Regions from separate parts of the Leisingera sp. ABM4_103 genome, predicted to be linked through region 3. Evidence: riboswitches for the same ligand, from Rfam matches in the RefSeq annotation. Region 3 holds a riboswitch; each other region holds the start of a gene.

What was found. A riboswitch is a leader RNA that binds a small molecule or an ion and turns the genes downstream of it on or off. The one in region 3 is predicted to bind cobalamin.
Positions count from the first base shown of each region.
Region 1: linked by a shared signal. The riboswitch ahead of ACXAED_RS06045 (DUF4198 domain-containing protein) and the one ahead of ACXAED_RS04650 (CbtB domain-containing protein) in region 3 are both predicted to bind cobalamin.
Region 2: linked by a shared signal. The riboswitch ahead of ACXAED_RS02930 (DUF1636 family protein) and the one ahead of ACXAED_RS04650 (CbtB domain-containing protein) in region 3 are both predicted to bind cobalamin.

Region 1 is NZ_JBSWTU010000005.1:921,513-928,939, forward strand. Features, by position in the region: gene ACXAED_RS06010 (S8 family peptidase) at 1-322, shown strand, start outside; gene ACXAED_RS06015 (hypothetical protein) at 356-1,063, shown strand; gene ACXAED_RS06020 (hypothetical protein) at 1,088-1,552, shown strand; gene ACXAED_RS06025 (energy-coupling factor ABC transporter ATP-binding protein) at 1,741-2,421, opposite strand; gene cbiQ (cobalt ECF transporter T component CbiQ) at 2,408-3,196, opposite strand; gene ACXAED_RS06035 (cobalt ABC transporter permease) at 3,193-3,777, opposite strand; gene cbiM (cobalt transporter CbiM) at 3,774-4,391, opposite strand; gene ACXAED_RS06045 (DUF4198 domain-containing protein) at 4,402-5,187, opposite strand; cobalamin riboswitch at 5,331-5,545, opposite strand; tRNA gene ACXAED_RS06050 (tRNA-Arg) at 6,115-6,191, opposite strand; gene ACXAED_RS06055 (GNAT family N-acetyltransferase) at 6,452-7,102, shown strand; gene ACXAED_RS06060 (adenylate/guanylate cyclase domain-containing protein) at 7,152-7,427, shown strand, end outside.
Region 2 is NZ_JBSWTU010000005.1:250,571-257,997, forward strand. Features, by position in the region: gene glpD (glycerol-3-phosphate dehydrogenase) at 1-240, shown strand, start outside; gene cobO (cob(I)yrinic acid a,c-diamide adenosyltransferase) at 331-966, opposite strand; cobalamin riboswitch at 1,018-1,236, shown strand; gene ACXAED_RS02930 (DUF1636 family protein) at 1,333-1,743, shown strand; gene cobW (cobalamin biosynthesis protein CobW) at 1,746-2,780, shown strand; gene cobN (cobaltochelatase subunit CobN) at 2,964-6,209, shown strand; gene cobG (precorrin-3B synthase) at 6,206-7,369, shown strand; gene ACXAED_RS02950 (precorrin-8X methylmutase) at 7,371-7,427, shown strand, end outside.
Region 3 is NZ_JBSWTU010000005.1:637,131-644,557, forward strand. Features, by position in the region: gene ACXAED_RS04640 (hypothetical protein) at 1-43, opposite strand, end outside; gene ACXAED_RS04645 (CbtA family protein) at 109-807, opposite strand; gene ACXAED_RS04650 (CbtB domain-containing protein) at 812-982, opposite strand; cobalamin riboswitch at 1,017-1,219, opposite strand; gene ACXAED_RS04655 (DUF1636 domain-containing protein) at 1,384-1,719, opposite strand; gene ACXAED_RS04660 (metal-sensitive transcriptional regulator) at 2,506-2,664, opposite strand; gene ACXAED_RS04665 (DUF305 domain-containing protein) at 2,788-3,339, shown strand; gene ACXAED_RS04670 (MauE/DoxX family redox-associated membrane protein) at 3,357-4,145, shown strand; gene ACXAED_RS04675 (chaperone modulator CbpM) at 5,365-5,706, opposite strand; gene ACXAED_RS04680 (DnaJ C-terminal domain-containing protein) at 5,703-6,632, opposite strand; gene htpX (protease HtpX) at 6,709-7,427, opposite strand, start outside.

The sequences.
Region 1 (7,427 bases), 280 kb from region 3:
TGAGGGTATTTCGCCTCTTATCGAAGCGCTGCGCGACAGCCCTGCCTTGGCCGACATCGAACAGATCGACGCCTTTACCGCCGCCTATCTTGCGTCCAGTTCCGCGGGTCAGGCCATCATCTCATTTCTCAGCACACGGCGTTTCATAATCCTGGCGCTGCTAAAAAGCGATATCGCGTTCCGGCAAAGGGCGCAGACCGTCCTCGAAACCATCATTCAATTCATGAAAGGAGGAGAACATCCTGGCGACATCACCGACGCCGCAGTGCTTGCTCTGACAGGTGCAGCGCAAGACCTCATCGATGCGTCCATATCTAGTTGAAGTTTTAAGTTCCTTAAAAAAGGAGGTCTATTCATGTCCCGCACATATTCTGACCCGCGCGGTAAGCGCAGTTCGAAAACCAAGACATCCTCAGGCGAAAGATCGCAATCGGGCGAACGCTCGGTCGAGGACGTTTTGTCAGAATTGGTCGCCATGCTGGAAAACTCCGGTGCTACTTCGGGCTCAGGCACAGGCAGCAACAGCGCGCCAGCTACGCCGGGAACCGGAAATGGCACGCCCTCGTCCGCGACTGCATCAGCAAACCGGTCCAGCCGGTCGCTGGGCGATACAAAGGCGCCGCCGCTTGATGCGTTCTCCATGATTGATCTCGACCGCGGGTGCATTCTTCTGCCCGATTGGCTGAAGAACCTTAAGAAGATGCCTTATGCACAAGGGCAGATCGACAAGGCCATCGCAGGTGCCGGCGAGCCCGGGAGCTCCACCAACGATGATGAGCGCGCGGTCTGGTTTCTGGCCCCCTGGGTGGTTGCCGGCGGTGTTTGGCTGGCCGGAGAGCTGATCGAGGACGACGAGGACGACGATCGCGCCATCCTTCCGCCATTGCCCATTATCCTGCCGATCATCATCCAGAATGCCATCATCGAAAAGCTGATCGACAAATTCTCTTCCGACGACGGCGAACGCTTCGTCCCTGCGTTCATCGCCGTCACCGGCCTTTTTGCGGCGGGCCTCGCCACGGGAAGCACCGGCAAGAAGCTGTGGAAAAAATACGTCGACTAATTCATTCCGATCCGGAGAAAAGCAATGTCTGCGAAACTCGATCCGACCAAGACAATCTTCTTCCCTCCTCCCACCTTTCCACCCGTTCCCGGCCCGTTCGATCCCTGGCCCGGCGGCCCATTCGGTCCGCCGCCGATCACGACCTCGCCGCGCACGACCCACGGCCCCGGCGAACGCACCGCCGGCGATCCTGCCGCACTCGACGCGCTGTTAGCCCGGCTCGTCGAACTGCTGTCCGATGCGCTTGAGCGGCAAGATTACGATGCCGTCATCAAGGCCTATGGCCCGGTGATTCAGAAGCAGCTCGAAAGCGACCCTGACGCCATGGCCGCTTTTCGCGCTCTGTTCGAACGCTACGGGATCGACCTCGATCAATTCAACCTGCCCGCCACTGATGAGCGCGAACCCGTAACAATCGGGATTTCCGTGACTGTGGCGCTGATCGCATTTGGCAGCGGTGCAGTGATCGGCTGGTTAGCCGAAGACTGAGCACTGTCCAAATTGGGCCGCGGAACTTCCCGGCCCAATCAGCTACCGCAGAAACAACCAAGAGATAACGCAGCATGGGTTGCTGAACAGGCCGAGTGATCCGGGCTGCGGCAAGTCAGGTCGCTAAGGAAAACCCACCGGCACGCCAGGTTCCCAGCCCCCGGAAGGCTAATTGCTGCCAAGCAAGCTCACTGCCTTGCCCGGCCCGGAATGCGGCCTGGCACCCTTGTGAGTTTCCGCTCACTCAATTGATACCCTTCCGGAGCAATCCGTTCACGGAACTCAGGATCATGGCTGACCAGAAGAACCGCCTGATCCAGCCCCTCCAGGATCTCTGCCAGCCGCGTGTAATTTTCGGGGTCCAGCGCGTTGGTCGGCTCATCAAGGATGAGCACGTCCGGCTCCATCGCCAGCACCGTGGCCAGTGTCACCAGCCGCTTCTCACCACCCGAAAGCTTGTGCGTGACCCGCTCGCGCAGATGCATCAGCCCCAGACGGTTCAGCACGCTGTCGACGATGGCCAGCGCCTCCTGTTTAGTTTTTCCCAGGTTGAGCGGGCCAAAGGCCACATCCTCGGCCACAGTCGGGCAAAAAAGCTGGTCGTCAGCGTCCTGGAAGACGAAGCCGACGCGGCGGCGCATTTCGTGGAAATCCGCTTCCTCAGCGCAGGTTTTGCCAAAGGCTTTGACCGTACCTCTGGTGGGGGTCAGCAGCCCCATGATAACTTTCAGGAGTGTCGACTTCCCGGCGCCGTTTGGCCCGACAATCGACAGACGTTCACCCGCGTTAAGCTGCATCGACGCGCCTTCCAGAACCGGATCAAGTCCGGGGTAGGAGAAGTGAATGTTATTCAAGTCAAGAAGCTGCATAGATGGCCTCAGCCCAAATCAAGGCGGCAAGGGCGGCGGTAACGGCCGCGGCAAAAAACAGGTCGGCCCTGCTAAAGCGGAAGTCTTCCAGCAGAATAATGCGGCCGGAGAACCCCCGGCATTTCATCGCAGCCAGAATGCGTTCCGACCGTTCGATAGCACGCACCAGCATCATGCCGACCAGATAGCCATAACTGCGGTAGGTGTGCCAATTGGTCCCGGGACGGAATCCGCGCAGCTTCATCGAGGTGCGCAGGCGCTGGTATTCCTCGCGCAGGACGTCGATGTAGCGGATTGTGAACATCATCAGATGCACCAGCCGTTCAGGGGTTTTGAGCGCAAACAGCGCGTGTCCCATCGTCACAGGTTCCATGGACCCAACCAGCGTCATGACCGCAAGAATGACTGCATTTGCGGTGAGGGCGATTTCTACCGCACGCCACAGTCCCTCCCAACTCGCCTCTAGGCCCCAAATGGAAAAGACAGGAGTTCCCGGGACAGTGAAGGGCAGCAGTACCAGCATGAAGACGATGAAACTGTCCATCATCGCCATTCTTTTCAGTGTTTTCCGGGGCGGCAAACCGGAAAACGCCAAGAGTGACATTGACAAGCCCAGCGCAACCGACAGCACCCAGAGATTGCTGAGAGAGACAACGACAACGGCATAAGCCGCGCTCATCACGATGCGCATCCGAGGATCAAGCGTGGTGACCTTGGCGCGGAAAACGCCGATGCCGCTGAGCGGTTTTTCAGCGCCGGTCAGAACATAGGTCATGAGCTGCCGCCAATCTTGCGCTGCGCGGCGATGTAGAAGCCCAGCCCGAACAAGCCAAAGATATAGCCGATGCCGCCAAGGATAGACTGAAAGTCCGACTTGTTCTTGAACGCGGTCAGTTCCTGCCGGAGCGGGCGCAGTTCGTTGCAAATCATGGCGGCCAGCTCAGCGCGGGCCTCACCGGACAGGCCGGCAGCCGCGGCGGATGAGGGGGCTTCAGTTGTGCCGCCGGCCGCAGGCATTAGCCTGCGCGGGTTTTGACCCAGGATCTGCGCGACCTCTGCCGCATCCATGATCACTTCCGCAACGTGGCCAGCGCCAAGGTCGCCGCGAAACACATGCGTTACCGGCTCCGACGGTGTGAACAGGAAAAAGCCGTCGGAGTCCGTATTGGTTTCACCCAGCTTGCTCCCAGCTTCGTCAAAGACTTCGATCAGCAAGTCCGGAGCCATTGCACCATTGGAAAAGCCAACCTCGCCCTCGATATCCGAGCCGGAGGGGAATACTGCAGAGATCACATTGTGGGCCAATGCCGGCAGTGGTGCGAGAAGAGCAAGAATCAGAACACAGGACCGGATCACGTCAGGCTGCCTTTCGTGTCAAAGAACAGCTCAGGTTTCACCCGCCGGGCCAGGAAGATTGCGGCGCCTGACAGAAGCGCTTCGATAACCATCACAGGTATATGCGAGAAGAAGACAAGCTTGGCGGCTAGAATGAACTCATCGCCGGACAGCATTAGCGAGAAGGCTACGGCCAATGTCGTTGCCGCTATCGCAGCTCCGCCTCCGATACCGCCCCAGATCGCGCCGTGCAGCGGCGAGCCGCGAGCCACCAGCGGGCGGAAAGCCAGTCCCACCAGAACAGCGGGCAAGGCGATATTCACGGCATTCACGCCCAGCACGGTCAGCCCGCCAAAGCCAAAGAACACCGCCTGCAACAACAACCCGACAAACAGTGCCGGAAACGCGGCCCATCCCAGAACCAGCCCGGCCAGCCCGTTCAGGATCAGGTGAACCGAACTGGGCCCGATCGGGACATGTATCAGTGAAGCCACGAAGAAACTGGCCGAAAGAACCCCTGCCGCCGGAATGCGCTCCAGCGGCAGGCTGCGCAGACCCATGGCGATACCGCCGGCTGCAGCAACAGCGCCGCCAATCACTACCGGGTTTGACAGAGCGCCGTCTACGATATGCATCGGTCTGCTTTCACTTCAGCTCTTCAGCGTGGATCCACAGCACAGCATCCTGGCTGAGTTCCTTGCCGTCGTGCTCGGTTACCGGGCCGGACCCCAGAGCGGCAAAACCCCAGTAGCCTGCTTTCGGGATGCCGAAGGAAAACACGCCGTTCTGGTCCGCGATAGCAACGATCGCTCCGCCCGGCATCTCACCCACGGTGGGATCGGTGGCCGAAAACGCTTTGAGGTCAGGCTCGGCCGCCATGAACTCGATCTCGATTTCAGCACCGGGGACCGGCGCGCCGCCCGCCAGAACCTGACCGGAAAAGGTGGATCCGACGATCACGTTGTAAGGCTTGTTCAACGGCAGAATTTCGGTGGCCAGACCAACCGGCTTATCCCAGTCGGTCGGCAAAGTGTTTCGGTTCAGCACGACTTTTGAGATCTGTTGAATATAGATATCTTCGCTTTCCTCGTAGTAGGGCGAAGGCACGGTCACCACGACATAGTCGCCGGAGCGTTTCACCGGGACGGACGCCTTGTAGGCCGAAGCTTCGTTTTCAGCGCCCTTGAAAGTGGCGGGTTCAAGGCGATCCGAAAGGTCGGTCTTTTCGCCTTTGTGGATCATGAAGAATTCTTCCGGCGCGCCCATGTCCATAGCGTATCCGTTTGACATGGGATGCCAGAAAACCAGGCCCATCGGCACGTCACCGGGCTTCTCGATCAGCGCTCTTTCGGTGTAATTCAGCTGGAAATGCGCCGACGCGGCGGCAGGCAGGGAAACGGCCAGTGCTGCGGCCAGATAGTTCAGTTTCATTTCGTCCTCATTCGACGATGCAGGCGCACCTGCAATCAGGAATGAACAACGGGGAGTATTGGCACGGAGTTGCCGGAACGGCCGTCGCGCCAGACGCTCACCCCGGCGTCCGGTGGAAAAGGGCAGAAACTCCGCAAGCGGGGCCTCGGTCCTTGCGTCCGGCAGGTCTCCTGACTCGCGGGTCCTGGTTCGGCTGGCCTTCCCGGGGATGATCCCAGTGGCGTCTTCAGCGTCACTCACCGCTCACAGTTGCGGGGGCAGTCACGGATTTGGTCCCTTTTGGGTACGCCGCACCGTGTTCCCTATTTCTTCCGCTGCGCATTGAAACACTTGCGGAACCGGTCACACTGGTTGAATGGCAAAACCGAATTTCTGAGTCAAGCGTCTTGCCTTCTGCTCAGTCACGGGATTGGCACTGCAGATGACTGTTTCCGGACTTCAACGGCCAGCTGGCAAGCCTGAGTGATGCGCGCAAACGGTGGCCGGTTGCCAACGGCGTTCCTTTCGTGTGCCCCGGTTTGGCAGGCTAAGACCACCACCGGATTGTTGATTGCCCGAGCCCGGCAGAGATAGTCCAAAGCACAGTACGTTCTGCCGGTATTGGGTTTTCCTTGCCCCTTGTTCGATCAGGATTTGGGGCTCTTCTGACCTGCAGAAGGCTTCCCGTTTAGAATCTCGCCTCGCAACCCGGCGTTAAAACCCTCGCGGCCCCGGTCCCCAGAGTGATACCAGTTCGCTTCAAGCGGCAACAACTGCGCTCCCACCCTGTATTGCCCTCTCTGCGACACGAGGTCTTCCGAAGGTAAAATCAGGGAACGCTTGACCACTAGCGGAACAGGAGGCGCGAACAGGACAGTTGGAGACACGCAAAAGGAAAGGTTCTGTCGCAAATGGCAGAACTATGTGTCGCGCGACAAGAGGGGGAAGTGGCGGACCGAGGAGGATTCGAACCCCCGACCCCTTAATTCGTAGTCAAGTACTCTATCCAGCTGAGCTATCGGTCCACTGCGGCGGGGTTTACTGATAGCATCGCAGAGTCGCAACCCTAAAAGACGGCTGTTTCCGTTTTTCTTCACCAGCAGCTTCCGTGCAAACCTCGGCGGACGGCCGGACCCAATGGCGTGCCCCCGTTCGGCCGCTTTGACATCCGGCCGCTCTTCGCCCCAAGACCGGCCGGAATTGTGGTATAAGTCTGAAGCCATGTCTTCCCCGCCAGGCTTGGCGCCGGGGAAGGCGCGTACCGCAAACCGAAAGGGGGCGGCGGATGCCGGACCGGAACTCAGCAGGTTTTCAGCTCAGGCCGCTTGAAACAGCGGACCTCGCCACAGCCGCAGGCTGGCTTCAGAACATTGCTGACATGGCATGTTTTGATCGCTCGAACCGCGTGCCGCTCAGCGCACAGGGGCTGGAGCAGTCATGGGAGCTATTGTCCGATACAAAGGCAAACGCGAATAAGTGCTGGTTCGCACTTACCACGGAGTCCAGTGAGCTGTGCGGTATCACCGGGCTGGATAGCATCTCAGCGGTGAACCGTGATGCCGTCATTGCCATGTTTATCGAAGAATCCAAGCGCAGGCAGGGTGTGGGGATACGCGCCCTGGCGCTGCTTCTGGACTTTGCCTTCCGGCAGATCGGGCTAAATCGCGTTACATCATACTACCGTGCCGACAATACCCGCAGCAAGCACCTGACCGCGCGTGCCGGCTTTGCGACCGAAGGCAGAATGCGGGCCGCATGGTTTGCAGAAGGCCGGTTCTTTGACATGGTCACTGTCGGCCTCCTGCGCGAGGAATGGGACGCCAGCCGCAAAGCGCTGGCGCAGGAGCTTGGCGCGGGCCCGCGCGTAAGTTTCCGCGGCGCAGAAGCCGCTGGCTGGGTCTGGCCGCCCGGCCCGGACAACCCGCTAGAAGGATGAGCGCGAATACCAGCGGCCCCAGCCCGCACTCACAGGAGGAGGACAGCTTGTGAGCGGCCAAAAAAAGACAACAAGAGTCCGCCGCCAGCTTGGTGCGGTGCTGTTTGCCGATGTCGTCGGCTATGCCCGGCTTATGGGCAATGATGAAATCGATACCTACAGTGCCCTGAAATCCCTCTTGGAACAGCTGGAAGCGGCTTGCCAGGCACATGAGGGGCAAGTGGTGGCGGTCCGCGGCGATGGGGTTCTGGCGCTGTTTGAGACAGCCACGCATGCTGTGGAGTTTGGCGTCGAGCTGCACCGTATTGCCGAGATAAACAACCGT
Region 2 (7,427 bases), 390 kb from region 3:
GCCTATGGCACCGAGGCCTGGGAGGTGCTGGGCGACGCCAAAACTGCCGGTGATCTGGGCCAGGACTTTGGCGCCACCATCACCGCGCGGGAGCTCGACTGGGCGATTGCCCGCGAATGGGTGCGCGCGGGCGACGATTACCTGTGGCGGCGCACCAAGCTGGGCCTGCGGCTGGATGAAACCCAGCGCGCGGCGGTGGATACCTACATCCAAGGCAAGGCTGCACAGCTCGCCGCATAAAAGTGTTTTGCCCGGCGGCACCGCCGGGCTGCGCCTGCCTGCCCCCCGGCAGGCGCATTCGCGCCTACCCAGGCAGGCTACGCCCTCAGCTTAAAACTCGACGCCCTTTTGCGCCTTCACCCCGGCGCGGAACGGGTGCTTGATCTGGCCCATCTCGGTCACCAGATCGGCGATCTCGATCAGCTCTTCCTTGGCGTTGCGCCCCGTCAGCACCACATGCGTCATCGGCGGCTTGTGCTCCACCAGGAACTCCAGCACCTCCTCCAGGTCCAGATACTCATAGCGCAGCGCGATGTTGATCTCGTCGAGCAGCACCATGGTGTTGCGCTCATCCAGGATCATCTCCTTGGCCTTCTCCCAGCCCTTCTGCGCGGCGGCGATGTCGCGCGCCTTGTCCTGGGTCTCCCAGGTGAACCCCTCGCCCATCGCATAGAACTGGCACAGGTCGCTGAAGTTCTCCTCGATCAGCGTCCGCTCGCCGGTCTGCCAGGCGCCCTTGATGAACTGCACCACGGCGCAGGGCATCTTATGGGCGATGCAGCGCATGATCATGCCGAACCCCGACGAGGATTTTCCCTTGCCCGGCCCGGTGTGAACGATGATCAGGCCCTTCTCGCCGTCCTTGGTCTTCATCATCCGGTCGCGCGCGGCCTTCTTCTTGGCCATTTTCGACGCGTGACGGGCGGCTTCTTCCTCTGAGATGCCGGTTTCAGACTTTTCGCTCATGGGGGCTCTCCAGCTGTTTGACCCCATGTCTTGACAAAGAAGGGCGCGATAGCGCAAGGGGGTTTCGCTGGTTCCTGCGAAAGCAGGCGAAGAGGGAATGTGAAGGCCGCCAAATTTCTTTGGATTGCCGAAGCACAGCCGCCCCCGCGACCGTGACCGGATGAGGCCGCCATGCCACTGGGAGAGACCCCCGGGAAGGCAGGATGGCCGGCAAGGCAAAACGCCTTGGCATCCGCAAGCCGGGAGACCTGCCAGCGAGAGAGATAACAACGGGCGGGCGGGGTGTTCCGCGACCGGTTGAGGGGCTGGCACGCTGCAGCCCCCTTTCGGCCTTCCCGCACGCCTGCCGCGACAGGAGACGCGCCGATGGCTGACGATATGGCAGGCAAGACTGCCAGCACCCCAAAACCGGTCACGCTGACCGTTTGCCTCACCTGCCGCCGCGAGGGCGCCGACCCCGAGGCCGCCCGCCCCGGCGCCATCCTGCACGCCGCATTGGAAGAGGCCGGAATGCCCGAAGGCGTCCGCCTGCGCGGTGTTGAATGCCTGTCCTCCTGCAAGCGCGGCTGCGCCGTTGCACTGGTCGGCGGCACAGAGCGCTGGACCTATGTCTACGGCGACCTCGACCCGGACCAGCACGTCCCCGAAATCCTGGAAGGCGCTGCAGCCTACGCCGCAACAGCCGACGGCGTCGTGCCCTGGCGCGAACGCCCGCAGACCTTCCGCAAGCAATCCGTTGCCCGCATCCCGCCGGCCAAGTTCTTCTCCGAGGAGTAATCATGAGCGACCTCAACAAGATCCCCGTCACCGTCATCACCGGCTTCCTGGGCGCGGGGAAAACCACCCTGATCCGCCACCTGATGCAGAACCCGCAGGGCAAGCGCCTGGCCGTGGTGGTGAACGAGTTCGGCACCGCCGGCGTGGACGGCGACATCCTGAAGTCCTGCGCCGATGAGAACTGCCCGGCGGAAAACATCATGGAGCTGGCCAATGGCTGCATCTGCTGCACCGTCGCGGATGACTTCATTCCCACCATCGAACAGCTGATGGACCTGCCGGAAAAGCCGGATCACATCGTGATCGAAACCTCCGGCCTGGCCCTGCCGAAACCGCTCCTGAAGGCTTTCGACTGGCCCGCGATCCGCTCCCGCATCACCGTTGACGGCGTGATTGCGCTGGCCGATGCCGAGGCGGTTGCCAAGGGCCAGTTCGCCCCCGACCTGGACGCGGTTCAGGCCCAGCGCGAGGCCGATGACAGCATCGACCACGAAACCCCGCTGTCCGAGGTGTTCGAGGACCAGATTTCCTGCGCCGACATCGTTCTCTTGTCCAAGGCTGACCTGGCCGGCGACGAGGGTGTCGAGAAGGCCCGCGCCGTGATCGAGGCCGAAGCGCCCCGCAAGCTGCCGATCCTGCCGATGAGCGAAGGCGTCATCGACCCGCGCATCATCCTGGGCCTGGGCGCCGCTGCCGAGGACGATCTGGAGGCCCGCCCCAGCCACCACGACGGCCACCACGACCACGAGCATGACGATTTTGAAAGCATCGTTGTCGAAATGGGCGAAGTCTCCGACCCGGAAGCGCTGCAGAATGCCATCGTGAAACTCGCCCGCGAGCGCAACATCCTGCGCGTCAAAGGCTATGTCGCGGTGGAGGGGAAACCGATGCGGATGCTGGTTCAGGCCGTGGGCGAGCGCCTGCGTGCGCAGTACGACCAACCCTGGGGCGCGCAGCCGCGCAAGACCGCCCTGGTGGTCATTGCCGAGCACGACGACATCGACGAACAGGCCATCCGCGCCGAGCTGGGAGCGTAAGCAATGCCGGTCTGGCGCTTCATTTCAAATGACATTGCCCGGCCGCAGGCCGGGCTGCGCCCGACCCTCCCGTCAAACCAAAGGTTTGCCTCCGGCAAAATGGGAGGGCGCATTCGCACCCTCCCAGGCTCGGGCGCAGCCCTCAGAGCGCCCATTGCTTACCAGAATACAAAGGCCTGACCCATGCACGTCGTCTTCCGCGAAAGCCACGGCCTTGACGAGACCGATACCCCGCAGGACCTCGGGCAGACGCCTGCGGACCTTGTGGTGCTGTCCTTCTCCGACAGCGACCTCGGCGCCTTTGCGGCAGGCTGGCACCGGGCGGACGGCAAACTGCCCAGCTTGCGCCTCGCCAACCTGGTGGCGCTCAAGCACCCGCTGTCGGTCGACGTCTACGCGGAACAGACGCTGGAGGGCGCCAAAGGTGTCCTCGTCCGCCTTATCGGCGGCGAAAGCTACTGGTCCTATGGCCTTGCCACCCTGCAGGACCTCGCCCGCCGCAAGGGCATTGCGCTGGCAATCCTGCCTGCCGACGGGCGCGAGGATGCGCGGCTCGACGAGCTGTCCACCCTGCCCGTCTCCACCCTGCGCCGCCTGCAATCCCTGTGCGACGCCGGCGGTGCGGTCGCGGCTCAGGCCGCGCTGGCCCAGCTGTCGCTGGCGGCAGGCCTTTACGCCGGGCCGGTGATCGGCCTCAAAACCACCCCCGAGCATGGCTTCTATGACCCGGCCAAGGGCGTGCTGGCCGACCTGCCGCCGCAGGACAAACCGCTGGTGCTGGTGAGCTTCTACCGCTCCTACCTCACCGCCGCCGACACCGCCCCGGTGGATGCGCTGATCGAAGAGCTGCGCGCGCGCGGCTACGCCGCTTATGGCGCCTTTGCCGCCAGCCTCAAGGCCCCCACCGCCGCCGATTGGCTGCGCGAAAAGCTGCCCGGGCTGAACCCGGCTGCCGTCATCAACGCCACCGCCTTTTCCGCTCAAGGCACCGACGGCAGCGCCTCACCGCTCAGCACGACCGGCTGCCCGGTATTCCAGGTCGCCCTCTCCACCGCCCGCAAGAAAGACTGGGCCGAGGCCGACCGCGGCCTGTCGCCCGCCGACCTCGCCATGCATGTGGTGCTGCCGGAGGTGGACGGCCGCATCTTCGCAGGCGTCGTCAGCTTCAAATCGCCGGGCAAGAAAGACCCGGACCTGCAGTACTCCCGCTTCGCCCACCGCGCCGACGCAGACCGGATCAAGGCCGCCATCGACCGCGTGGAGGGCTGGCTGCGCCTCGCCAAGCTGCCGAACACTGACAAGCGCCTCGCCCTGATCCTCTCCACCTACCCCGGGAGAGACCACAACCTCGCCCATGCCGTCGGCCTCGACGCGCTGGCCTCCTGCGACGAGATCCTGCGTGAGCTGGCCGCCCAGGGCTACGCCGCCGAAACGCTGGAAAACACCGGCCTGCGGCTGATGGAAGAGACCCTGAGCGTCCCGCTCGCAGAGTACAAGACCGCCCTCGCCACCCTGCCGCAGGAGTTGCAAGAGCGGCTGACGGAGGCCTGGGGCAACCCGGAAGAAGACGCTGACTGCCGCGACGGCGCCTTTCATTTCAAGGCTTTGCGTGCTGGCAACGCCCTGGTCGCGCTGCAGCCCGAACGCGGCGAGGTGAAAACCCGCGTCGACGACTACCACGACCTCGACCGCACCCCGCGCCACGCCTATGTGGCCTTCTACCTGTGGCTGCGCACCCAGACCGACGCCCTCATCCACATTGGCGCCCACGGCACCCTGGAGTGGCTGCCGGGCAAGGCGGTTGCGCTCTCCGGCGCCTGCTGGCCCGAGGTGCTGACCGGCCCGCTGCCCGTCGCCTACCCGTTCATCGTGAATGACCCCGGCGAGGCCGCCCAGGCCAAGCGCCGCATCGGTGCTGTCACCATCGGCCACCTGCCGCCGCCTCTGGCGCAGACCACCCTGCCGGAGGGCATGTCCCGCCTTGAAAGCCTCTTGGACGAATATTCCACCGCCGACGGTCTGGACCCGGCCCGCCGCGACCGGCTGATCGGCGACATCCGGGCAGAGGCGCAGGGCACCGGCGTCGAGGCTGATCTGGGCCTCACTGCGGACACCTCGCCTGCCGAGGCGATCACCCGCATCGACGCCTTCGTCTGCGACATCAAGGAAAGCCAGTACGGCGAGGGCCTGCATATCTTCGGCACCGGCCAATGCGGGCCTGAGGAACGCGCCGGCCTCATCGCCGCGCTGGACGGGAAAATCGTCACCCCCGGCCCCTCCGGCTCGCCGTTCCGGGGCCGCGCCGATGTGATCCCCACCGGGCGCAACCTCTTTACCACCGACCCGCGGGCGGTGCCGTCGCGGGCGGCGCATGCGCAAGGGGTCAAGCTGGCGGAAGAGCTGCTGCGCCGCCACCTTCAGGACCACGGCGACTGGCCCAAGGGGCTGGTGATCGACCTCTGGGGCTCCGCCACCATGCGCACCGCGGGCGAAGAATTCGCGATGGCCCTGCACCTCGCAGGCCTCGCGCCCAAGTGGGACGAAGGCTCCGAGCGCGTCTCCGGGTTTGAGGTGCTGCCGCTCTCAATGCTGAACCGCCCCCGGATCGATGTCACCCTGCGCGTCTCCGGCCTGTTCCGCGATGTGTTCCCCGGCCTTGCCCAGATGTTTGAAACCGCCGCCGCCGCGCTGGCCGCACGCGAGGAAACCCAGGCCGACAACCCCTATCTCGCCGAGACCCCGCGCGTCTTCGGCCCCAAGCCGGGCCAATACGGCCTCTCGATGAATCCGCATCTGGACGACTACAGCGACGAGGCCCGCGCCGCGGCGGGCGAGGCCTGGCTCAACGCTTCCTCCCACGCCATCGACGCCAAGGGCACGATTACCGACGCCCGCGAGGCGCTGGAAACCCGGCTGCAGGGCGCCGACAGTTTTGTGCACCTGCAGGACCTGCCGGAAACCGACTTGCTGGTCGCCTCCGACTACGCCGCGCATGAGGCGGGATTTGCCGCTGCCATGGCGCGCATCGGCCAGGCGGCACCGGCGCTCTACCACATGGACGCCACCCGCCCCGACAAGCCGCAGGCGCGCAGCTTGGGCGAGGAAATCGCCCGCGTCACCCGCGCCCGTGCCGCCAACCCGGACTGGGCCACCTCGATGATGAACCACGGCTTCCGCGGCGCGGCGGAGATCGCTGCTACCCTCGACCACATGGCAGCCTTTGCGCATCTGGCGCAGGTGGTGCAACCGCATCTGTTCGACCTCTATTTTGAGGCCACCTTGGGCCGCGATGACCTGGTGGAGTTCATGGAGCGCGAAAACCCCGAGGCGCTCGCCGCCATGCGCGACCGCTTCCGGGCGCTGTTCGACGCCGGTCTCTGGAGCACCCGGCGCAACTCGATCATGGCAGAGCTGGAGGGCGCCGCATGAGTGCCGCCGCTGAGCCCAAGGTCTACGGCTGGTGCCCCGGCGCGCTGAGGCCGATGATGTCCGGCGACGGGCTGGTGGTGCGCGTGCGCGCACCGCTGGGTAAACTGTCCGTTAACCAGGCGCGCGGTGTCGCAAGACTTTCCCAGGAGTTCGGCAACGGCCTCCTCGACATCTCCGCCCGCGCCAACCTGCAAATGCGCGGCATCCGCGAAGACGCGCATGCAGAGCTGATCGAATCCTTGCGCGACCTACGGCTGATCGACATAGACGCCGGCGCCGAAGCACGCCGCAATGTTTTGCTCGCTCCGTTTTGGGCCGGTGGCGACGACACGCATGCCGTCGCCACCGGCCTCAGCGCTGCACTGACTGCCGCAACAGACCTGTCCCTGCCGGGCAAATTCGGCTTTGCCGTCGACTGCGGCGCGGACCCCGTGCTGCAAGACATTGCCGCCGATATCCGCGTCGAGCGCACAAAAGATGGTCTGATCCTGCGCGCAGACGGTGCAGAAACCGGCCTGCCCGTCACACGTGAATCCGCCGTTCCCGAAGCCCTCACCCTGGCCCGCTGGTTCCTCGACCAGGGCGGCGCGCCGGAAGGGCGCGGCAGGATGCACCGCCTCATCGCGCGCCGCGGGCCGCCGGCGGCGCACACGGCACCGATGGCAAAGGCCAGCTTCAGCGCAAAACCGGGCGCTGTCCCCGCGGGGACACTCGCTGCTTTGGAGTTCGGCCAGATGCCCGCCGCAACGCTGGCGCAGCTTGCTGACCACGGCGAAATCCGCCTCACCCCCTGGCGCGCGTTGCTGGTGGAGGGTGCCGCCAGCCTGCCGCCCCTGCCCGGCCTGATCCTGGATGCAACCGATCCGCGCCTGCAAGTGGTCGCGTGCACCGGCGCGCCCGGCTGCCTGCAGGCGCTTTCGGCCACACGCGATCTGGCGCGGGACTTGGCGGCCCATGTCCCCGCAGGGACAAAGCTGCATGTTTCCGGCTGCGCCAAGGGCTGCGCCTGCCCCGGCCCCGCGCCGCTCACCCTGACCGCCACCGGCCAGGACGAATTCTCCCTGATCCGCAATGGCACTGCCGCGGATCAGCCGTTAAAGACCCGCCTGAGCGCCGACGCATTGCGCGCCGCTCCCGAACTTCTGAAAGAGGGCAGCTGACATGCTCCACACCTATGAGACCAACGGCGCCGCGATCTACGCCGAAAGCTTTGCCACC
Region 3 (7,427 bases):
CGAACACCAGGCCGATGGCAAATAGAGCGAGTGAGCGGGACACATCGGTTTCCTCAAAAATGAATGTCCCCGCCAGGCGAACCTGGTGGGGATCTGGCTGAGGCGGAATCAGGCGGCTGCTTCTGCGCGCTTGCCTTCGGCTTGCCAGAAGTATCCGGCGAAGCTGCCCAGAAGCACCCAAGCGGCCATACCGACGCCAAAGGCACGGGCGGCAAAAAGCGCGCCGATCTCGGTCGGAACCGGGCCGGTGAAACTCTCGGGCTCAGGCGCGCCGACTACATGCGGCGCCAGCAGCAGCAGGGCCGCGACGGCATAGCCCGCCAGGCTGCCGCCATAGGCGATCAACCACATGGCAACGCCGGCGGTAGCCACAGTTGCCCCCCACCAGATCTGGCGCGCGTCAACATCGGCGGCGGCCACACCCGGAACCTCCGGCGCCAACGTTAGACCAGGCGCGAAGTGGAAGGTGATGAAACCCGCCAAGCCCCATAGAATGCCGGTGCGCGCGTTGATTTCATGGCCCTGACGTTCGGCCACCGACATCAGTGCTGCCATCACCAGCGCATAGCCGGTGTAGGTCAGCATGGTGAAGATGATGCTCAGGCCATCGCGCATCGGCTCGGCGAACATGCCGGGCAGGTCGGGGTGCGCGGTTACGGGATCAGCGCCGAAATGCACCAGCTCGCCGCCCTCGTAGAGTTCGGCGTGGAGCAGCACGGGCTGCACGAAATACAGCTGCAGCAGGGCGGTAATCAGCCCTGCTGCAGCACCAGCGAACAGGCCGCTGGTCAGAATGCGACTGAACATGGCCTTAGTGGCAGGGGAAGCCAGTTGCGTGGCGCACGTCATGCGCGGCGTCGTGCAGGGCAGATGCCTGAACATGGCCGGTCAGCGTGATGATCCCCAGCCCCAGAACCACTGCAAACAGTGCCGGAAGTACACTCGTGCCAGCGGCGGAAGCCTTAAGCGTCTTGGTCGTCATTTGTCGTCCTCCTTACCGTCACACCCGACGGCATAAGTTGCGTTCCCATACGGCCGGTCTCCTGACTCGCGGGTCGCAGCTGCCTTCCTCCTTCCCGGCTTGCGCCAGTGGCTAGTGGAAGGCCGCTCGCCGCTCACAGTCGCGGGGGCGGTTGAGGCTTCGGTGCCGCGATTTGGTCCACCGTCCTCATTCCCGTTTCAGTCCCGATGCTTAGGCACCATCAGACACCGTATCATGTGGTAATGCCCCGTGCGGAGGAGTCCGGTCAAGGATGATTCCGCCAATTTACAACACGTCAGCGTCATGCACGGGCGGAAACCGGAAGGCAGGAACCCCTGATAATTTCCGATTTCTCGGCAAAAAAACTGCTGGATCTCTTTGTCCTGCCCGCAGCAGGCGGTTCAGTCCAGATCCGCAGGGATGCGGGCGATCACCTTAAACCGCAGTCGGCCCAGCGGCCTGGCATCGGCAAAATTGCCATCCGGGCTAACCTCATACATCCGCAGGAAGGTCAGGATGTCCGGCAGGTCACCCGCGGTGATTTCCCCGAACAGATAGGCGGTCTTCCCGCTTTGCCGCATAGCTAGGGTTTGCGGCCGCTTGCAACCGGACATACATTCCACCTGCTGCAACCTTACCTTTCCTCCCGAAGCCTCCAACGCCGCGGCGACCTGCCCCAAAAAGGCTGGATCCGCGTCGCGGCAGGTCCGGCATAAGGTGAGTGTGGGCAGGCTCATGCGCCGAACAGGTCCTAAATCGAGCGATCTTTTGGAAGCCTACGTCGCTTGGTCTCTTGCAAGCTTGGCTTCAATGCCAGTTTTGAAGCCAAATTTCCAAAAGAGTCCATAGTCAGTTTTGAGGCAAATGTGCTTGGGGGCAGCTTGCTGACGCAAGTCGCTCGAATGCTTTCTGTCCAGAACTTCGCCACGCGGAGCACAGAGGCGGACAAACCGTAGAATCCAGGTATTGCGAAGTATCGCGAGCGGCCCTGCGGGTTAGAACTGTTGCCCTCTAGCAGCCTTAGGGGTGGCAAACACTGCCTTCCCATTCCCTCGCAACCGAAGCAAGGATTGAGCAGCCGCGGCGAAGGACGGATTCATCCCGTTCACTGCCAGTCCATGACCGACCAGGTGAACGGCACTGGTCTCGGGGATCGGCCATTCACCCCAGGCGCGGCGAAAGAGTAGGAAGACCCCAAACTTCCAATGTCTTTTAGGTGCCGCGAAGGTCTCCTTTAACTTCCTGAGCTTCGCCAGACCGCGATTCAGACCGGCGACGAGATAGAAATGGTCGTTCACACCGGACCTGCCACCGGCTTCGTCAGTCTCGCGATTGTTGGCGCACACGCGTCATTGCGGATACTTTCCGGGGTTCTGCCGTGGCATGGACGTGCCGCTGGTAATTGCTTTGGTAGTGATGCTCTGGCTGTGTAGTGCGCTCGACTGATCGGACTATTTTGACGCTTTCTGCAACAGCCCGATCAACTCATCGAACTTGCCCCGCTGCTCTTGGGGGCCGCCGCTCTAAATGGCTGCCTCGATGCAATGCTCTACATGGTTTTCAAGGATCAGCTTCTCTACGCCTAGGATGGCAGATCGGGTCGCTACCGTCTGCGCCAGAATATCCATGCAGTAGCAGTCGGTCTCGACCACGCCCGCCACGCCGCGCACCTGTCCTTCCAGTCTCTAAAACCGATGCAGTGTTGTTTCCCTTCTCCCCTTCACGCAGCCATTTCTCATTCGTTTGGAACCTTCGGCGGACATTCTGGTTAAATTTCCAATATGGATACATTTGAGAGATAGAAAATGGCACGTCACGGCGACACTACAATGGATTCAGGCAATACGCATCACGCTAGTCATGCCGGACAATCCGGAGGATATGGCCGGTTCTTCGCCATGATCGGCACCTCGACGGCTGTGATGTATGGACTGATGTACCTCAACACCTATGCGCTCGATCACGTTTTCTTCAGCCAGACGCGGATGTGGATGGCGATTTATATGGGCGGAGTGATGGCGGTGATCATGCTGGCATTCATGCTGGGCATGTATGCCAACCGGAACGCCAACATCGCGATTTTCGCAGGGGCCGCGATCGCCTTTACGGCGGGTCTTTACCTCGTGCGCTCGCAAGACGCCGTGGGCGACATCGCTTGGATGAAGGCGATGATCCCGCACCATTCCATTGCGATTTTAACCAGCGAACGCGCGAACATTTCCGACCCGCGCGTCCGCGAATTGGCCGATGCGATTATCGAGGCGCAACGAGGCGAGATAGCAGAAATGAAGCGATACATCGCAGACATTGAAGCGAACGGCGATGCGGCCCCCGGCACGCCACGAACTGAACCCTGAGACCAAGGAAAGCCATCATGTCCAAAGACGCTCGCGACTGTGCCGATGTGACGGCAGACCCCGTGACTGCCGCGAATGGAAAGACAGCCGTTCTTTACCGCATGGCCCTCCCAAACCACCTGTGTCCAGCGGGACAAAAGGCACGGTGGCTCCTGGAACGCCACGGCTATGAGGTCGATGACCGTCTGTTCCGTGAGCGGTCAGAAGTTGATGCGTTCAAGAAGTCGCATGATGTCCCCACCACGCCTCAGGCCTGGATCGAAGGCGAGAGGGTTGGCGGCTACGACGATTTGCGTCAGAAACTCACCAATTATGACCCGGATGCGACGACCTATAAGCCGGTAATCTATCTGTTCGCTGTGGCCGCCGCGACGGCCCTTATCCTGTCGATCGGCTTTCTCGGCGCAATTACATGGCAAACGCTTGGGTGGTTCATATCGGTTTCGATGATCCTCTTGGGAATGCAAAAACTCCGCGACATTGAGAGCTTCACCACGACGTTTCTCAACTACGACCTTCTGGCACGAAAATGGGTGCCTTATGCTTATGTCTACCCGTGGGTCGAAACCGGGGCAGGCATTTTGATGACGGGCATGTTGTTGACATGGCTTGCTGCCCCTGCGGCGCTCTTTATCGCCACTGTAGGTGCGATCAGCGTTTATAAGGCCGTGTATATCGACAAACGAGAGTTGAAATGTGCTTGCGTAGGTGGCAACTCAAATGTGCCCCTTGGATTTGTGAGTTTGTCTGAAAACCTCATGATGATGGGTATGGCAATTGTAATGCTTGTCATGATCATGGTTTAAGCTGGTTGACTGCAAAAACCGTCGTCACAGTTGGACGCAAGGCACGTTAGCAGTCCTTGATCCGGCTCTAGCGGACATTGATGGTGTGAAACTTAACGGCCGCATTGTCCCGCCTCACTGCCAGTCCAAGCCTGACTAGGCGAACGGCCTCTGCCTCGGAGATCGGCAACTCACGCCGGGCGCGGTGAACCTGCGGCATGAGCCCATTACCGAAGTGCTGAAGTTTTTCTACAAGCACGCAGCGTGCTGGCCCATTGCATTGCCGAAAACCTTACGCTGCATGGCAGCAGGAGATTCGGCCATTCATGCAAAGCGGAGCAATGTTCAAATGGCCAATGACACTTTCGACGCCAAACTTGAAGATGTCCTGAGTATCACCAAGAAGATCGGCATTTGAGGGGTGGGCGAACGGCGTATGCCGTTCGCCTTCCGATGACGGCACAGAACCCTTCTGCATTAGTGCTGGGCCTGAAATAATTGGCGGCCTTGCAGAAATGGAGGCAGTGCCGACAAAGCCCAATGCTTCAAAAAATAAAAATACGAAGTTACCGCTCTCGGCGCCTCCCGCGTAACGTTTGTGGGGTCTTTCCTGGCAGTACGTCAAAGGTGGCGCTAGGCGGGCGTTCAAGTGCCGTTCTAGCCCAAAACAGCGCACAAAGCTTACTGCACGAACTTGAGCGAGCTAAGAAAATTGATACTATTTGCTACCGATTGAAGCAGCTTAAGGAGTTGTCATGCACGCAGACCTTAAGGTTCGGCGCCGTGTCCTTAAATTGACCTTCCAGCGCTACCTTGATGCCGACCGAGCACTGACGTTGGCAGTAAGGGAAGCCCGGCTATGGTTTCCTTCCCAGAGGCGGCCAACTGTTACTTCCCTTGGCAACCCGGGATCTCGCGTTCGCAGACTGCACGAACAGCGGGACAAGGCTTTGTGCCAATTGGAGGTGGCGCGACTGAAGCTCGATTTCGCTAAGGAACGCCTAAAGCAACGGCGACGCGATGGGAAAACGGCTAGAATTGCTTTGATTTCATACAGCAACGGGTAGGTTCAATATACCTGCATTTACTACCGCCGCAGAATGGAGATAAAAGGCTGCGAGAACTCCCCGAAACCGGTGAGGCTGTCGTTCGCCCTGTTCCTTGGACAAAATATGTCGAAGCTTCTCCCGGGCTTTCTAGAGCGGGGTTGCACCTCTTGGTCTGGCGCCCGGTCATCTCATCATGGTTTCCCAGCCCTAGCCGGTTCCCTCAACGCCTTGCTCATCTCAAGCCGGGTTTCCGGCGGCAGGCGGCCAACGGCGTTGGCAATCGTGCGCAACTCACCGCGCTGGCCGTGGATCTGATCGATCAGCGTCAGGATCATCGGCAGTGACTTGGACGGAAGTGCTAGGTCCTTGCGCAGATCGCAGATCAGCCGGATGCGGGCAATGTCGAGTTCGTCAAATAGCGGACCGTTGACGCTGGGGGAGGGTTTAACCCAGCCCTTGCGCACCCAGAGGCGCAGATCCCGCAACTGCAAGCGGCGCACGGTCTTTACTACTTCTCGTTCATTCAAACTCATGATGTGTTTCCCAATCCTTCGCGCGGGTTGTGCCGGACCGTATCGCGCCATTGCTGTGCGAGCTCTTCCATGCTCCCCGTGATCTGGCGCGGCAACACAATCCGCAACCGCACATACTGATCGCCGGGCGGGGTTTTGGCAGGGGCGATCCCCTTGCCCTTGAGGCGCAGGCGCTGTCCGGAGGAGGAGCCCTTGGGCACTGCCAGAGTCACCGGGCCGGACACGGTTGGCACCTCAACTCGTGCGCCAAGAACCGCCTCGTCAAAGGTGACCGGAAGCTCAACTTCGATATCGTTTCCGACCCGGGTGAACAGCGGGTGCGGGCGCACGCCGATTTCCACATAGGCATCGCCGGCCGGGCCGTTGCCTCCTCCGGGCTGGCCCTTGCCGCGCAAACGCAGGGTCTGGCCGTCCCGTACCCCCGCCGGGATCGTCAACTCGATGGTCTGGCCATCGGGCAGCGGCACCGTGCGTTTGGCCCCGCGCGCGGCATCCAGAAAATCGACCTCGAGGTGATAGAGCACGTCCGCCCCGCGGGTTGCAAAGCCGCGGGCTCCGCCGCCGCCGGCGTGCTTGCGCCCGAAGATACCTCCGAAGAGGTCAGAGATGTCCTCGAAATCACCAATGCCCCCTGCCGAGTGATAGCGGCCTTCGCGGTCCGCATCTGCGTACCTGCGATAGAACTGGCGTTGCGGCCGTTCCTGCCCGCTGGCATCGATCCCACCGGCATCAAACCGGCGCCGCATTTCGGGGTCGCCGAGAATGTCATAGGCTGCCCCCACCCGCTGGAACTCGGCTGCCTTGGCCTTGTCGCCAGGCGACAAGTCGGGGTGCAGCGACTTTGCAAGCTTGCGGTAGGCTTTCTTGATTTCGGCCTGCGTCGCGTCCCGGGAAACCCCAAGCACCTTGTATGGATCGTCTGTCATATTCAGGTTCATCTACAAGGGGGCTGGCGGCCCGGCGCCCCTCTACGGTCTCTAAGGTAAGATGCCGCACAGTTTTTTATCCCCGCGACGGTGCGTCGGCAGTGCTGGCGGCGGCTTTCAGCGCCCTAATCCGGTGATCAAGCGGCGGATGGCTGGAGAACAGAGCCTGCACCCGGCCGGCATCGAAAGCAAGCGCGCGCATCTCATCAGGCAGCGGTTGAGTGTCTCGCAGCGCGCGCAGCCGTTCCAGCGCCGCAATCATTCTGCCCCGCCCAGCCAGTGCCGCCCCGCCCGCGTCTGCGCGGAATTCACGCCAGCGTGAGAACCACATGAAAATTGCCATTGCGGCCACACCCAGCACCAGCTCCGCCACCAGCGAGATGATCCAGAACGCCGGGCCGTGGCCGCGCTTAACACGCAGAACAAGCCGGTCAACCAGAAAGCCCGCGAGGCGCGATAGGAAGACCACAAAGGTATTCACCACGCCCTGGATTAGCGCCAGCGTGACCATGTCACCGTTTGCGGCATGGCTGACCTCATGGCCTAGTACGGCCTCGATCTCGCCCGGCCGCATGTGCTGCAGCAGCCCGGTACTGACCGCGATCAGCGCTGCATCACGGTTCCAACCGGTGGCAAAGGCGTTGGGCGAGGGGTGGTCGAATATGCCGACTTCCGGCTGCCCGATCCCCGCTCTCCGGGCCTGGTCCTGGACGGTTTGCAGCAGCCAACGCTCGGTCTGGCTGCGCGGCCGGGTGATCACCCGGACCCCCATCGTAGACTTGGCCATGGGTTTCG